Regions from separate parts of the Bacillus sp. JJ722 genome, predicted to be linked through region 1. Evidence: riboswitches for the same ligand, from Rfam matches in the RefSeq annotation. Region 1 holds a riboswitch; each other region holds the start of a gene.
What was found. A riboswitch is a leader RNA that binds a small molecule or an ion and turns the genes downstream of it on or off. The one in region 1 is predicted to bind cobalamin.
Positions count from the first base shown of each region.

Region 2: another riboswitch for cobalamin. It lies ahead of V7014_RS05855 (cob(I)yrinic acid a,c-diamide adenosyltransferase); the one in region 1 lies ahead of V7014_RS20000 (Ig-like domain-containing protein).
Region 3: another riboswitch for cobalamin. It lies ahead of metE (5-methyltetrahydropteroyltriglutamate--homocysteine S-methyltransferase); the one in region 1 lies ahead of V7014_RS20000 (Ig-like domain-containing protein).
Region 4: another riboswitch for cobalamin. It lies ahead of V7014_RS19280 (ribonucleoside-diphosphate reductase subunit alpha); the one in region 1 lies ahead of V7014_RS20000 (Ig-like domain-containing protein).

Region 1 covers NZ_JBALMO010000185.1:324-4,819, reverse strand. Annotated here, with positions in the region: gene V7014_RS20000 (Ig-like domain-containing protein) at 1-3,095, opposite strand, end outside; cobalamin riboswitch at 3,266-3,469, opposite strand; gene V7014_RS19995 (alpha/beta fold hydrolase) at 3,774-4,496, shown strand, end outside.
Region 2 covers NZ_JBALMO010000037.1:34,001-38,496, forward strand. Annotated here, with positions in the region: gene V7014_RS05845 (FecCD family ABC transporter permease) at 1-392, opposite strand, end outside; gene V7014_RS05850 (ABC transporter substrate-binding protein) at 379-1,359, opposite strand; gene V7014_RS05855 (cob(I)yrinic acid a,c-diamide adenosyltransferase) at 1,435-1,983, opposite strand; cobalamin riboswitch at 2,161-2,335, opposite strand; gene V7014_RS05860 (aminopeptidase) at 2,417-3,649, opposite strand; gene V7014_RS05865 (ABC transporter ATP-binding protein) at 3,792-4,496, opposite strand, start outside.
Region 3 covers NZ_JBALMO010000049.1:1,002-5,497, forward strand. Annotated here, with positions in the region: gene V7014_RS08045 (AAA family ATPase) at 1-732, opposite strand, end outside; gene V7014_RS08050 (TetR/AcrR family transcriptional regulator) at 881-1,471, shown strand; gene V7014_RS08055 (MFS transporter) at 1,601-2,818, shown strand; cobalamin riboswitch at 2,993-3,183, shown strand; gene metE (5-methyltetrahydropteroyltriglutamate--homocysteine S-methyltransferase) at 3,313-4,496, shown strand, end outside.
Region 4 covers NZ_JBALMO010000170.1:10,282-14,777, reverse strand. Annotated here, with positions in the region: gene V7014_RS19280 (ribonucleoside-diphosphate reductase subunit alpha) at 1-2,017, opposite strand, end outside; cobalamin riboswitch at 2,173-2,374, opposite strand; gene V7014_RS19275 (helix-turn-helix domain-containing protein) at 2,656-3,198, shown strand; gene V7014_RS19270 (ABC transporter ATP-binding protein) at 3,241-4,347, shown strand; gene V7014_RS19265 (ABC transporter permease) at 4,337-4,496, shown strand, end outside.

The sequences.
Region 1 (4,496 bases):
TCTGATTTAGTAGTACCTGTTACCTTCGTACTTCCATCCGTCACCTCATCAATCTTTAAAGTTAGTGGTGCTTCCGTTGCCTCAACTACCGAAGTAGTTTCACTTGCCTTCTTACCAGCTAATTCGGCAACAATGGATACTTGAGCTCCTTCTTCTAACTTTTCAGAAAGAGTAATCTTGAATGAACCATCTTCAGCTGCTTTTGTCGTACCAATTTCTTTCTTATTGATTAATGCAGTAACTTTAGCATTGGCTTCAGTGTTACCAGTAATCATTGTACTTTCAACTGTTATCTTATCAACGGTTGGTACTTTTACAGGTTGTTCTGGTTGAGGTGTTTCTACTTTTACATCAGACATATCATAAATCTTATTCTTCTTATTTAAGAATCGATCATAAGCAACTAACGCATATGAAGCTTGCTCTGTTGCCATGGAATTACTTTTTCCATCCAATGTATGTTTAAAGGCACCATCTTCACGAATGTAAAAAGTAAACAAATTGGATAATATCCAATTTCCCCCTTTAATAAAGCGTGTATCTGTTCTTGGATCGATACCTAGACTTGTTAATGCCACTAACACTTGGGACGCACTTTCGACATTTACTGTTCCCCAGCTTTCATAGCCACCTTGTGCATTTTGAGCAGTTGATAAAAAATCCAACGCTTTATCAATTTCAGCTTTTACTTGTGGTTGTTCGTTATAACTTGACAACGCTTGCAGTGCCATTGCCGTTACATCAACATCTGCTGCTGCATTTTTATCTGGACTTAATGAAAATCCACCTTTATTTTTGGCTAATCCAACAATATAATCAATTAATTTTTGTTTGTATTCTGTAGTATGCTCAGTTGGTTTAATACCTGTTGTTGCATCCAATGCTAGTAAAGCAAAGATTGGACCATTGATTCCTTGCCTTTTTACTTTTTCAAAATCATATAGTTTTTCTACTAAACTATATCCACCTACATTTGTTGGATCTTTTCCCAATGCAGTAAGAGCTAGAATTGTACGTGAGTATTCAGTATAGTTACCTGATAAAACACCTTTATTCTTCACGACAGTCTCTGTCACACTTTGATAATACTTATCTAGATATGTCTGATGATCAAGTCCCTTTGAGCTTCTAGCTAAACTTAATGCATTCCACTCTTTTCCAAAAACTGGTTTATGATTTTTTAAAATCCATTCATGATTTTTGTTGATTGTTTCAGTAATAGATGGAATCTCTATAAGATTTGTTTCTGGTTTCGATACAACATCTGTCATATCGTATAACTTGTTCTTGCCATTTAAAAAACGGTCATAAGCAGCTAGTGCATACGATACTTGTTCTGTTGCCATAGAATTACTCGTACCATTTAAAGTATGCTTAAACGCTCCATCTTTACTGTCATAAAAAGTCATAATATTCGATAGAAGCCAATTCCCATTACCTTTAATAAATCGCGGGTCAGTTTTTGGATCTATTCCAATGCTAGTTAATGCAACCAGTACTTGAGCGGCACTTTCAACATTCGGTGTTCCCCAACTTACATAACCACCATTTTCTTGCTGAATATTACTTAAAAATGTGACCGCTTTATTGATCGCTTCTTCCACATTTTGTTTTTCTTTATAAGATGATAGCGCTTGAATGGCCATACTAGTAATATCAGCATCGCCTTTCGCCCCAAACAAAGCAAATCCACCATCAGCTAATTGTTTCTCTAAAATAAATTTAACTAGTTTATCCCTAGTCACAGTGACAGTTTCACTCTCTGCCGGTATTTCATATTTCTTTGAATCTAAGGCTATTAATGCAAATATACCTCCGTTAATTCCTTGTTTTATAACATTGCCATAGTTATAAAGCTTTTCTAACAGATTGTATCCTCCTACATTAGTAGGATCTTTTCCAATAGCTGTTAATGCTAATATCGCACGTGAATACTCTGTGTAGTTATTTTTGGTTAAAATACCTTGTTTATTCTTTACATATTCTTCAACATTTTTGTAGTACGTATCATAGTACGACTGAGGCACATTATTAGAACCTCTTGCTAAACTCAAAATATACCATTCTTTAAAAAAAACAGGATTTGGAGAATCTGTTTGCATATATTTATGAGTATTTATCAGTGCTTCACTCATTGTCGGATTCTTGATTTCTATCGCTTCAACAGGTTCAGGATTTGGCTTTTCCAAATCAGGTACTTCTGGTTTTGGCGTTTCGAGTACTTTGACGGCTTCCACTTCAATCTCAATTGGTATTGGACGAATTAAGTTGTAGTAAGTTTCTTCATCTCTCTTTTCAGCCGAAATACTATACTTGCCTGCTTCTTTAAATGGGACCGTAACTTGCCCGTTACGATCTGTCATATATGTGGATTCTTTACCATTAATCGTAATGTTGACATCTTCAATTGGGGTAGATGGACTGTCCCCTTCCCAACTTGTTTTGAACCCAGTAACATTAAATGTTATTTGTTCGCCAGCCTTAATTTTTGATTGAGAAGCTGTAATACTACCAAATTCATACTCCATATAATTACCAACAAAATATAATTCTACTCGATCATTCGCTTTAATGACTTGTTCGCCCACACCTAATCCTACCTGCTCGCCATTAACTCGATACATCCAACCAGACATAGGACCTTTATCAAATTCACCTAAACTTTCAATGGAAGCTATATAATTGCCATCATGTTTAACGTAGATACCCGATTCTTTTGTTACGTCAATTCCCTTTGCTTGAAGAGCTTGAATAATAGCATGTATGGCTAATGGTTCATTATGATTTTTATACCAATTTCCAACAGTGTTATCACCGACAACATGTGTCAAATCAAAAGGCTTTACTTGAATCTGTTGATTAGGAACAATCGTGTGATCCCAACTTTCGATTCGTATATCTATTGGAATGGTTCCTACCTCGGTTACATCCTGGTTAAGAACATTACTCTCTTTTTCATTCACTATTGTTTCATTTTCTATATTTGTTGCAGCCGGCACATTTTCAGCATGCCCTACCAGCATGTTTAAAGGTAATCCTGAAAAAAACGTAAACAGTACTAGCATAATAACTAGTAAACCTTTAAGCTTTTTCACGAAAACACCTCTCTTCTATAAAAATTATTAAAACCCAAACATGAAAAAAGCCCTCTTTACATAGTAAAGAGAGCAAATAATTTAAAAAGACATACTAAATTAACATAAATACGTGCCAAAAAAACGCACAAATAAACGTCTTTGTCCCCTTATCCTCTCCCCCCGAAGAATTTGGAAAGTGCATAAAAGCAGGTCTCCTGGCTTTGTGTTTCACTTTACTCATGTCCCCTTCCCGGTTTATCAAAACATTTGATGACCAGTGGTATAATGACAATTTCATCCACACTTACAGTAGCGGGTCTGCATCGGAATCTCACCGATTTCCCTATTATCCTATTCGTAATTCAATAGGCACTTTTATACAATTTATATTCAATTATTGCAAAGTTTAACATACTTCGACAATATTGTAAATATTCCGAAAAGCCATTAGTACTTTTGATATATTAGATTTCATTTGTCTTTTAAAACTATCGCATCCTTAATTAAAGTCTAAAGACGAATATCAAGCTTTATTTTTCATCATACTTATGTATTGATTTTTTTCTTTCTCATATTCTTAAATAACTTTGCTGCATATTTTAGATTATAATATTAGTAAAATATGGATTTTTAATGTGAGATATTAAGAAAATAGACGTTATATTTTAGATAAAATATTTTTAGGAGTTGGTTAGGTTGATAACCGAAAAGAGAATTGATCTGGGAAATAGCTTAAAACTTAATGTTAGTTATTCTATAGAAAATGAAAATAAACCAGCTATTCTACTCATTCATTTCAGCGGTGGAACACTACAAATGTGGAACGGTGTTATACCTTTGCTTCAAAAGCAATATCGAATCATTGCACCTGATTTACGAGGGCATGGGAAATCGGATCGACCATTGACTGGTTATCATATTGATGATTTTGCTAATGACATGTATCGATTATTACATAAGCTCGGAATTGATAAATGCCACATAGTTGGGAGTTCTCTAGGCGCAGAAGTTGGGCTTAGCATTGCCGCAACACATCCAGAGATGGTCTTATCATTAGTCTGTGAAGGTGCAATTTATAACGAGTTTGGAGAATATGGATTATTTAATGGGAGTGAAGTAGTTATCAAAGAAGAGAAGGGAAAACTTCGCCACCAACTGAAAGAACGAAAGCTTACTAGATATCCAACTAAAGCTGATTTTATTAAGGACTTTAAGGTACCATTAATCAAACAGGGACTTTGGAATGAACATTTCAAGATTTTCCTTGAAAGCTGTGCTGAGGAATTAACCGATGGGAGTTTTGAGCATTTCTATAAAAACCACGGAAGAAATGAATATATACAGAAATATTGGGATATCTCCTTCGAGGAATATTATAAACGAGTCAGATGCCCTGTTCTTATACTTCCTAGTGAAGAT
Region 2 (4,496 bases), on a different contig from region 1:
ATTGGTTGTGTATACCCAGCAATGAATGTAGCCGGAATTTGAAAGAACATTACTAAAACCGCTCCAAGTGTTGCACCTGAAGATACACCAATCGTATATGGATCAGCAAGTGTATTTCGTAACAAACCTTGAAACGCCGCCCCAGCAAGTGATAAAGATGCCCCTACTAGAAAGGCTAAAACCACTCTTGAAAAACGAATTTCCCAAATAATTAATTCAGTCGTTTTCTCACCATCATAAAAAGACATTCCAAGTAACTTACCTGCAATGATTTTTAAAATGTCAGGGACGGTTATAGAAACCGCCCCAACAAACACACCCGCTATCATTGATACTACAACAAATAGAAGGGTAAATATTGTTAACCAAACAATTTTTTTATTTATAAACATCTGGGTAAATAGTTTTCGCAAGTTCTTCAACTCCGTCTACTAAGCGTGGACCTGGTCTTGTTGTAGCATCGCTGTTCACATCAAATACTTGTTTGTTCTTCACTGCATTTACTTCTGCCCAACCTTTTCGATTTAGCACTTGTTCAGCAGGATTTTTAGCAGAGTCTCCGTACGTTGTAATAATAACATCTGGATTTAACTTAATCGCTTCCTCTTCACTCATTTTAACCCAGCCATCTTGAGCGGCTGCTACGTTTTCAGCACCAATCATTTCAAGCATTTCATTCATGAATGTATTTTTTCCTGTTGTAAAAATGTCAGGTTGTGGCGAAACTTCTACCCATACTTTTTTCTTTTCTTTAACATTCTTAGATTGTTCTTTAATGGCTGCTACTTTTTCTTCCATATCAGCAATGATTTTATCTGCTTCTTTTTCTTTTCCTGTTGCTTTTCCGATTAAACGCATAACATCATACGCTTCCTCAAAAGATGCTTGAGTTCCTTCAGGTACAATAACGGTAATGCCCGCATCTTCTAATTGCTTAACTGCATTTGCATGGTTTTGCAAATGATATTCTTGCAAGAATGCTACGTCAGGTTTAAGAGCCAAGATTTTCTCTAAATTAAGATCTTGAGCACCTACTTTTTCTTTCTTCGTAGCTGCTTCTGGATAATTATCGAAATCTGACACACCAACAATTTCTTCATCTAAACCTAATGCAAAAAGAATCTCTGTAAAGCTTGGTAACAATGAAACAATAGTTTCAGGTTTCTTTTCTATTGTAATATCTTTTCCTGTACTATCTTTAATCGTTACTGGAAATGCTTCTTGCTTCGCATCACCTTGTTCTGTTTTTGTTTCTTCTTTCTCAGGCTCCTCAGATGTGCCACATCCTGTTAATACGCTAAACGTCAATAAGAATAATAGCGCTAGCAAACTAAGACTTTTCGTAAATCGATTAACCATTTTTCTGCCTCCATCATTTCTGCTATTTTTATTAAGTAAAAACTATTGAATGATTCAAGTAGTTACACTTACTAATTAATATTCAATGCCATAGATTGCATCTACCCCATCTTGGTAGTAATGCTTCTCTTCCTCAATAATCGATACTAAATCAGCAATCTCTTTTATTTCTGGTTTTGCATCTCTACCAGTAATGACAACATGAGTATTTACTGGTTTGTTCTTTAATGTCTCTATTACATCAGCCAAAGGTAGCACATCATCGATTGGGAAAGAATCAATACTTAACGCATTGTTCAGCTCATCGAAAATCACCACATCATATTCGCCGCTTGTTAGCTTTTCTTTAGCCGTTACCCAAGCTTTTTTTAAAGCAGTACGATGTTCATCAGGCGTTTTCAACCAAGTAAAACCAATCCCTAATTGAGCTACTTCAGCACCTAATTTTTCTAATGAAATTTGTTCACCATATGTACGTTCTGGAGATTTGATAAATTGCAAAATAACAACTTTCATATCTCTTCCTAACGCTCGCGCTGCTAATCCAAACGCGGCAGTAGTCTTCCCTTTACCATTTCCCGTGTAAACCAAAATCTTCCCTGATGTTTGCTCTTGTTTTTCCATTTCTACATCCTCCCTATTCCATCCAGTAAGCATAAAAAAACCTTGACCATAAAGGCCAAGGTATCACTGAATAGTATGACAAGTCTTGACCTACATTCCCCTCCGAAATATAAGCGTGGAATGTTTTTCTAGAAAAGTAACCAAGAAATCATCATACACTTCTCTCTTATAGAAAAACACAATCACTCTTAAAAAGCAGGTTTCCTGACTTCGCACCATCAGTCATGTAAGCCTTCCCAAAATAAATTCAGTGGCTTACACAATAAATTAGTGATTACAGTAGCGGGGGCTGTACTGGACTTTCACCAGTTTCCCTATTATCCTAAAAGGCACTCTTTAAGAAATATGTAATTATTTGTTCTCAATTCTTCCTCATTTTACTGTACAAGAAGCAAAATGTCATGCAATTGACGTTAAACGAAATGAAATAATGTTAAAATGCCCAATTTCCTTTACGGAAAATCGGCTCTGCTACGCCTTCATCTGTTATTCCATCAATGTCCATTTGATCTGAACCAATCATGAAATCAACATGTGTTATACTATCATTCGCACCATTTTCATTTAATTCTTCACGCGTCATTGTTTTTCCGCCTTCTAAATTAAAGGCATACGCGCTTCCAATCGCTAAATGATTAGATGCATTTTCATCAAATAGAGTATTATAATATAAAATATTTGATTCAGAGATTGGCGAACGATGTGGCACCAACGCTACTTCTCCCAAATAATGTGATCCTTCATCCGTTTCAACTAAATTTTTCAAAATTTCTTCGCCCACTTCAGCTTTCGCATCAATAATGCGACCATTTTCGAAAGTAATTGTGAATTTATCAATAATATTTCCACCATAGCTTAATGGCTTCGTACTAGAAACTACTCCATCTACCCCTGTTTTTAAAGGCATTGAGAATACTTCTTCTGTAGGCATATTCGCCATAAAGTCAATACCTGCTTCACTCACACTACTTGCCCCACACCAAATATGCTTCTCTGGAAGTTCAACCGTCAAATCTGTTCCTGGTGCTTTATAATGAAGCTTCTTGTAATGCTTTTGATTTAAGTAATCAACTTTTGTGTGAAGGTTATCATTATGTTGTTGCCATGCTACAACAGGATCTTCTTGATCAATGCGAGTCGCTTTAAAGATTGCATCCCATAACATAGCCACTCTTTCTGATTCTGGTGCATCAGGAAATACCATATTAGCCCAAGCTTGTGAAGGTACGGCTACAATGCTCCATGCAGTCTTATCACTCTGTACAATAGAACGAAATTTACTTAATGCTTGACCTGTAGCTTTTTGATTATTGGCAATACGATTCGGGTCAATTCCTTTAAGTAAGTCTGGTGACGATGAAATAACAGATAAATAAGCTGCACCTTGTTCAGCTAATTCGTTTTGCTCATTTGCACGATGCTTTGGAAATGTTTTAAACACTTCATCGTCAGCATTCTCATATTTCAACCGATTAATTGTATCATCGCTAAAGTTAACAATTACATTATACGCACCTGCTTCGTACGCTTTCTTGGTAATTAAGCGAACAAGCTCTGCACCCTCTAGCATAGTGTTAATAACTAACGTTTGACCTTTTTGAATATTAACACCTACTTTAACAGCAAGTTCAGCGTATTTCTCTAAATTGTGTTGAAAATCGCTCATATGAACACTCCTTTTTCTAAATCTTCTTTACTATTGTATCATTGTATTAACAAAAATTCTTATATATAAAAATGCACTTCAATCGGTTTGTTATGAAGTGCATTTTCTATTCTTATTTTATTCTTTCATCTTTCTAACATTCTTAATATAAATGACAAGCTACCATATGCCCTGGCTTATGTTCTACCCATTCTGGAACAACGGAAGCGCATATATCCATCGCTTTAGGGCATCGTGTACGGAAAACACAACCACTTGGCGGGAAAATTGGGCTTGGCACATCACCTTTTAATATAATTCTTTCTCTTTTCAATGTAGGATCAGGAATTGGTACAGCAGATAGTAACGCTTGTGTATAAGGATGTAGCGGGTTATTACACAATGTTTCACTATCAGCTAACTCCATCATTTTCCCTAAATACATGACGAGAATACGATCAGATATATACTTAACCATTGATAAATCATGAGCCACAAACAAATAGGTTAAGCCCATTTCCTTCTGTAAATTTTTCAATAAATTAACAACTTGTGCTTGAATTGAAACATCAAGTGCAGAAATCGGTTCATCGCAAACGATAAACTTTGGATTTAACGCTAATGCACGCGCAATTCCAACTCGTTGGCGTTGCCCACCACTAAATTCATGTGGAAAACGATTTACATGATCTGTACTTAACCCAACAAGCTTTAATAACTCTTCCACACGCTTTCGCTTCTCCGCACCTTTAACAACACCATGTATCATCAAAGGCTCAGAAATGACTTCCTCAATCGTCATTCTTGGATTTAAAGATGCATACGGATCTTGAAAAATCAGCTGTATATTTTTACGCAATTCCGACAT
Region 3 (4,496 bases), on a different contig from region 1:
TAACATTCTCTCAGGATAATCTAAAAAAGATTTCGTTATTTGATAATGCTCCGTTTCTTTATATGATACTCGATGATAACCTTCTTTAATTTCGTAGATGATTGCATTTGGGTATGCCATTAAGATTGGTGAATGTGTAGCAATGATAAATTGACAACCTTGCTCAACAAGCTCATGTAATCTGGCAATCATCGTTAATTGACGGGATGGAGAAAGTGCCGCTTCAGGCTCATCCAAAATATAAATTCCTTCCCCTTTAAATTTATGTACTAATAATGACATGAACGATTCTCCATGAGATTGCTCATGAAGCGATACACCACCGTATTGATCAATTAGTTTTGGCCCACCATGCTCACGATCCAGTTCCTCAATATTAGTTGCTACATTATAGAAACTCTCTGCTCTTAGAAAGAATCCATCACGCGGTTTCATCACACCTTTCACTATAGTGACAAAATCATGTAGCTCTGAATGCGATTCATACGATGAAAAATTAAAATTTTTTGTACCTCCTTCAGGATTGAATCCATAAGATGTAGCAATCGCTTCTAGGATTGTCGATTTTCCACTTCCATTTTCTCCAACAATAAAGGTTACATTAGGATGTAACTTTAATTCAGATAAATATTGAACAGCTGGTAATGAAAATGGATACTTGGAAGTAGAAGGTATTAGGTTTCTCTTTAATTTTACACTTCTAATAAATTGATTAAAGTCAGTCAGTTCCATGAATTATTGAAATCTCCTCATCATTTTATTCGTCAATAGGCTCTTACATTTCTTTTTATATTACCTTATTTCTCTCTTGACAGTCATTGTAATTATATATATCTTATTAGTAGACCAACCGTTCAGTTTAGAAGTTATGGAGGCTAATATGGGAAAACAAAATGAAGGATCGTCTACAAAACTTAAAATTGCCAAAATAGCTGAAGAATTATTTTCTCAAAAAGGCTATGCAGCGACTTCGATGGAAGATATTACAATCGCATCAGGAAGTAGTAAAGGCAGCATTTATTACCACTTTAAGAGTAAAGAAAAACTCTTTATGTTTATTATAGAAACAACTGCAAATGAATGGAAAGAAGAATGGAACAAAATAGAAGTAACTTGCAAAACAAATATCGAGAAGCTATATGCTATTGCCGAGCACTATGTTAAAGATTTTCAAAACCCAATTTTTAAAGCTATGGAAGAATATGGTACGAGTGAAGTTGTAGATGAAGAAGCTACATCTGAATTATTAAATATTATTCGAAATCAATATTATGAATCATATGAAAAAATCATCATGGATGGAATGAAAACTGGTGAATTTATTGACGAAAATCCACGGGAGCTTATGTATATGCTTTTTGCTCTTCATAATGGCTTAGGTGTTGCGTATTATGAAATGGATTTTGATCAATTGAAAGCACTATATCGTAAAAGTATAGATCTTATATTAACTGGAATAGCTAAACGATAATTCTTAAACATAGGTCGGAGAATGTTCTGACCTAAAATTTTCACACATTTTATAAACCGAACGTTCAGGTTGTTTTTTACACTTTTGTAGACCGAACGTTCAGACTACTAATAAAGGAGACATGAGTAAATGAAAGACTTAATAAGAAATCGAATCTTTCTTATCATTTTAAGCTCCGATTTACTAGATCAAATGAGTATATGGATTCGAAATATGGCAATATTATATTTCGTTATCGAAAAAACAAACCAAAATCCTGTTGCTATTTCTGCAATAACCGTCATCGAATTTCTGCCAATGTTTTTATTCTCATTTATAGGAGGAACATTAGCTGACCGTTGGAATCCGAAGAAGACCATTATTAGCGGTGGACTATTAAGTATTGCTTCCATTCTGCTTATTATCACTTCGGTTTCACTTGGGTTTTGGCAAGCTATTTTCTTCGCTACATTCGTGTCAGCTATTGTTTCTCAGTTTTCACAACCTTCTTCTTCAAAAATCTTCAAAAGACATATACCTGAAGAACAAGTTAGCGTAGCACTAGGTTTATCACAAAGTTTGGGTTCCATATTTGTCATAATTGGACCAATAATTGGAACGACCGTTTATACACAATTTGGCATTTTGCCATCACTTTATCTATTAATAATCACCTTTGGTTTATCAACACTTATTACGTTGTTCTTACCGAAAGATGCTTCCTTTGTACCCGATAAGAATTCAACTGTTTTGTTAGAAATTAAAGAAGGTTTTAAGTATGTTTGGAGCAGCAATAATTTACGGAGAATTTGCTACATCTTTTTCTTCATCGGAATAGCGGGTGGTCTTATACAACCACTTGAAGTGTTTCTTGTAACAGATCGATTAGATTTACCGAAAGAAGCCTTACAATGGCTAACTTCCATTGCCGGTTTAGGAATGTTTATAGGAGGGATTATTGCCGCGATTATCGCTGAACGCATCAGTGGAAGAGCTGCTTTTGTATTCACGCTCATATTCATGTCCATCTCAACAATCTTAGAAGTATGGTCAACATGGTTTGTTTTAACAGCATCGCTAACTTTTTTAAGCTCATTCTTTGTAGCTTTTATACAAATCAAACTTAGTACATTGATGATTACGTACGTTGATGAAGCATTTATTAGTCGAACAAATGGTATTATTACACCAATCATGTTAGCTGCGATGCTAATTGGAAATGCTTTTTCAGGTGTAATAATGCAAGGCACTTCACTCTTTATCGTATATTTCATAGCTGCATTATTCACAGCATTAGCAAGCATCCCTTCTTTAGGGCTTTCGTTTTCAAAAAGTACGAAAAGGACCACAGCAGAATTAAGCTCATAGTTAGAAAGCTGACGATAAGTATTAATAAGTTTACTTTTCGTCAGCTTTTCTTTAGTCCATATATTTATAACCTATACTGTTTTTTCAGTAATCTTTGTTCTCTTTTTGTTTTTGTTTGACGCTCAGCAGTAAAAGTGTTATCATTCGGTATGTTTATTTAGAATTATCAAAAAATAAATATTTGTGGGAATAGGTTTCTTAATATGTATTAAGAATTAAAAGGGAAGTTTGGTGTAAATCCAACGCGGTCCCGCCACTGTATTAGAGTAGTTAGCACATGTATATCACTGATCGATATCGATTGGGAAGATTGTGACTAATGATGATCCTTAAGTCAGGAGACCTGCCTAATCCAACAACACTGTTTTTTACCTACGGAAGATAGGGAGGTGTTAGAATGAATAAACCTGTGCATACATATGGGCATTTCTAACTTTTTTCTAGGGGTAAGTTAGAGGTGCCTTTTTATTTTTATGTATTTGAAAAACAGGGAGATGAATATTTTGAAAACAAGTAATTTAGGTTATCCGCGTATTGGAGAAAATAGAGAATGGAAAAAAGCTCTAGAACAATATTGGGCTGGAAAAATTGATGAACAAAGCTTTGAACAATTAACAGAGAATGTATTGTTATCCAATCTTCAAAAACAAATCGAACAAGGAATTGATTTCATTCCAATAAATGACTTTAGCTATTACGACCATATGCTTGACACTGCTACAATGTTTGGTCTTGTACCACATCGCTATGGCCCTATAAGCGGTAACATACCATTATCTCAATATTTTTCAATGGCTAGAGGTAATCATACAGCTGTTGCCTCTGAAATGACAAAGTGGTTCAATACGAATTACCATTATATTATTCCAGAATTAAATAACCCAACATTTCAACTAGTTGAGAATAAGCCATTAAAGGCCTATCGAAAAGCGAAAGAAATGATTGGAGTGAAAGGAAAGCCTGTAATAGTAGGTCCCTATACATTCCTAAAGCTTTCTAAAGGATATGATGAAAACCAAATTCCAAGTATCCTATTACAACTTATTCCCTTATATCAGCAAGTTCTTAAAGAATTACAAGACGAAGGTGTCGAATGGGTACAAATCGATGAACCAATTCTTGTAACATCTATTACAAATAGTGAATGGAAAACCGTTCAATATATATATGAACAATTACATGAAGCTGCTCCTTCTTTAAATAAAATGCTTCAAACATATTTTGATGCAGTAGATGACTATGAATCAATCGTATCATTACCAGTACAAGGAATCGGATTAGATTTCGCTCATGGATTAAATCAAAACATAAAACATATCCAAACATTTGGTTTCCCAGTAAACAAAGTACTAGGTCTAGGCATCATAGATGGACGAAATATTTGGAAGGCTGATTTAAATAAGAAAAAAGACACCATAGATGCTATTTTGAATATAGTTGACACAGATAGAGTATGGATTCAGCCTTCTTGTAGTTTATTACATGTTCCAATTAACATAAAAAACGAATCAAAATTTGAAGAAACATTAAAGAATGCGCTAGCATTTGCAGATGAGAAATTACAAGAAATACAACTATTGAAAACTAGCTATGAAAATAATTCAAACAGTATTACAGAAGCTTTCGAACAAAATAGAAGAGATATAAAGATATTAAATATGGCCCCTGCTCGAAATAG
Region 4 (4,496 bases), on a different contig from region 1:
ACCATGTCGTTGTCGCATTTAAATCAGGCGCTGTTACAGGAATACGATAATCTTTCTTTTCTTCTGAGTATTGTTTCTTGTAGATTGGGTCAATACTAGGTGTGCTTCCGGCGATGAGAGCTGTAGAAGCATTAGGTGCAACGGCTAATAAATAGCCGTTTCTTAGGCCGTTCTTAGCTACTTCTGCTTGTAGCAATTTCCAATCAAGCTCAGAGTCATTATTGTTATACCCTCTTTTCGTGAAATAAGCACCTGTTTCCCATTCAGAACCAGTAAACCCCGGGTAGTGTCCTTTTTCTTTCGCAAGCATCATACTCTCACGAATAGTATAGAAAGCAATTTGTTCATATAATGCATCTGCATAGGTGACTGCTTCATCGCTTTCCCATTTGATTTGTTTTAAAGCGAGTAAGTGATGCCATCCAAACGTACCCATTCCCACTGATCTGTATTTTTGATTTGTTAAAGCTCCTTGAAGAACAGGAATTGTATTTAAATCGATGACGTTATCTAGCATACGTAGTTGAATAGCGATAAGTCTTTCTAGTGCATCATCAGTTACTGCTTTCGCAAGATTAATGGAAGATAAATTACATACAACGAAATCGCCAGGAATTTTCTCCGTTACAATATGTCCGTCTTTCACATATTCTTCAATTCGAAGGGTTGCACTTTGATTTTGTGTTATTTCCGTACATAAATTACTGCAGTATATCATTCCTATATGAGAGTTAGGGTTCTTGCGATTAACCTCATCTCGGTAAAACATAAATGGTGTGCCTGTTTCTAATTGACTTCTCATAATGCTCTTCATAATATCAATAGCCGCCACTTTTTCTTTTGAGAGGGTAGGGTGGTTGATGCATTCTTCATATTTAATGCGGAATGAACCACTCCCTTTTTCTTCATCATAAAAATCTTCTAATGAGTAGCCCATTACTTTGCGCACTTCATGTGGATCGAATAAATACCAATCTCCTCGTGCATCCACTTGCTCCATGAAAACATCGGGAATACACACACCTGTAAATAAATCGTGTGTACGCATACGCTCATCACCGTTGTTCAATTTGACATCTAAAAAGGCAAAGATATCTTTGTGCCATACATCTAGATAAGCACTAATTGCCCCTTGCCGTTGTCCGAGTTGATCTACACTCACTGCTGTATTATTTAGTTGCTTCATCCAAGGGATAACTCCTGAAGAAGCTCCTTTAAATCCTTTAATATCGCTTCCGTGACAACGGATTTTGCCTAAATACACACCAATGCCTCCTCCGTTTTTTGAAAGGGTAGCAATATCTGTGTTGCTGTCATAGATTGATTCTAGGCTATCGTCCACTGTTTCAATGAAGCAGCTAGATAGTTGTCCCCATGTTTTTCCAGCATTTGATAGCGTTGGAGTAGCCGTCGTCATATAAAGACTGCTCATTGCCCAATAGGCTTCTTGAATATAGTGCAAACGTTTTTCTTGAGGCTCATCCTTCATTAAGGTCATAGCAATGATGATAAAACGTTCTTGTGGCAGTTCGAATACTAGTCCTTGATGACTTCTTGCCAAATAGCGATCAGCTAGCATTTTAATACCAATGTAAGTGAATAAATAATCGCGATCAGGGATGATATAAAAACTGATTTCTTCAATTTCTTGTGGCGTATAGCTCTCTAATAAACTTTTATGATAAATATTCTTTTCTGTTAAAAGCTTGAGTAGCTCAAAGAGAGAGCCGTATCGTTGCTTTGCATCGTAATTTCGATTGATGCTAGCTTCTTTGTAGAGTGTTTGTATATACAAACGTGAAGCCGCATTGCTCCATTCAGGTTCTTCTGTTGAAACATAAGAAAGAGCTTCTAGAATAATTTGTTGATAGATTGTTGGCTCATCATTGTAATGCTTTACTAATGGTTCTAGCTTCTCTTCAAGAAGGTGAATAGGAAGCTTAGGAAATGCTGTACGTAATTGTCGTAGTTCATTGTAAATATTTTCGTATGTTTCGTTTTTTTCTAATTCAATCATTTCATCTGTTCTCCTTTTTCATTCAATTATTAATACTTAGAATAAGAGCATAAAAAAATCCGCTACCTATAGGAGCGGATTTAAAACGACATACAAATATATAAGGAGAATTCCTTTATAAAAAGTCGTTTCAACTCTCAATCCCCGAAGAAAGAAACAATTAGTTAAAGGTGGCAGGTCTCCTGGCTATGCTTCATCCTACACGAATGCCTTCCCATATATGAAGATCAACAATCATCTTCTCTATATAGTGGTTTCATTCTATCGTCAGCAATTACAGTTGCGGGAACAGCTCCGGATTCTCACCGAATTCCCTATTAAGTCCTAAAATAGGACACCACTTTTAAACACAATATATAGTTTTGTTTTGTTTGGTAAATACTAAATGTTGTGTTTAATACTACCATATCTATTAGCTTTTAACAAACATAATACATCTGCATTTTATCAAAAAAATATTTAAATAATAAGGATCATTATTACCAAAAAATATATTAAACAAATTGAGATTTTTCTATTGCAGTTTTTGATAAATCTTGTATAATATCTAGTGGTAAAAGTAAACTTAAAGTAATGTAATAGTAAACAATAGTTACTGGAAGTTTACTAACTTTAAACACGATTGAGGTTATACAATCATGCAAATCGGTAGGAAAATAAAAAATTTACGACTGAAAAAAGGTCTTACGCAGGAAGAATTAGGTGAGCGTACAGATTTAAGTAAAGGTTATATTTCCCAGTTGGAACGAGATTTAAGTTCACCGTCCATAGAGACATTTTTCAATATTATTGAAGTATTAGGTTGTTCACCAAAGGAGTTCTTTAATGAAGAAGATCATATTCAAAAGGTGGTCTATGGTGAAGAAGATCAAACATGCTTTGAAGATGAAGAGAGAGGATATCATATTCAATGGCTTGTGCCAGAGTCTAATGAGAAAGAAATGGAGCCGATTATTCTCACTTTTGAAGAAAAAGGTGAATTTAAAGTATTTGAGCCATCCCTTTCTGAAACGTTTGGCTACGTCTTAGAAGGTAAGATAAAAGTAAACTTAGGAAAAAGAGAATACTATGCTAAAGCAGGAGAGGCGATTTACTTTGGAGCTTCAGATGAGCATCAAATTGTAAATGAATATACTGGGAAATCGCAATTGATACTTGTAGCAACAGATTCTTATTTATAGAAAAACCTACATTAATGGGGAATAATGATAAAGGAGACAGACATGACAGAACAAACTATTATTCGCTTTGAGGGCGTAACAAAGCAATTTGATGATGACCCACCTGTATTGAACAATGTTAGTTTTGAAATTGAAAGAGGGAAGTTTTATACGCTACTTGGACCTTCGGGCTGTGGAAAGACAACCATTCTGCGATTAATTGCTGGATTTATGAGCCCGTCTGAGGGAGATATTTATATTAATGGTAAACTGGTGAACAATATTCCTGCGAATAAACGCCAAGTAAATACAGTATTCCAAGATTATGCACTGTTTCCACATTTAAATGTTTATGAAAATGTTGCATTTGGCTTACGAATTAAGAAAATGAATAATAGCGCGATCGACCAAAAGGTAAAAGAAGCACTTCGCTTCGTAAACCTTGCTGGTTATGAGAATCGAGAAATCAGTGAGATGTCAGGTGGTCAACGACAACGTGTGGCAATTGCTAGAGCGATTGTTAATGAACCAGAAGTAATTTTACTAGATGAACCACTATCTGCACTAGATTTGAAGCTGCGTACGGAAATGCAATATGAGCTTCGAGAATTACAACGTAGATTAGGGATTACGTTTATCTTCGTTACCCACGACCAAGAAGAAGCGTTAGCGATGAGTGATGAAATCTTCGTTCTAAATAGTGGTAATATTGAACAAAGTGGTACACCATTAGATATTTATGATGAGCCAATTAACCGCTTTGTTGCTGACTTTATTGGTGAATCGAATATCGTTGAAGGGCGAATGATTGAAGATTATTTAGTTGAATTTACTGGCAAGCGCTTTGAATGCGTGGATGGAGGATTAAGTCCAAATAAAGCGATTGAAATCGTAATCCGACCAGAAGATTTAGAAATTACGACACCTGAAAAAGGAAAAATTCAAGTGAAAGTAGATACACAATTATTCCGTGGCGTTCACTATGAAATTTCTTGTTATGACAGCGATGGTAATGAGTGGCTTGTCCATTCAACGAAGAAGGCTACAGTAGGTGAAGAAATCGGCTTATTTTTCGAGCCAGAAGCAATTCATGTAATGGCTCCAGGTGAAACAGAAGAAGAGTTTGATGCACGTATCGAGGCATACGAAGAGGCAGACCATGAAGAGTAATCGAATATTATATGCGATTCCATATTACGCATGGATGTTATTGTTTGTAATTGCGCCGATTGTTTTAGTGTTGTACTTCTCGTTTATTGATATAGAAGGTGGATTTACACTTGCTAATTATCAGAAATTCTTTACACCTGTTTATTTGA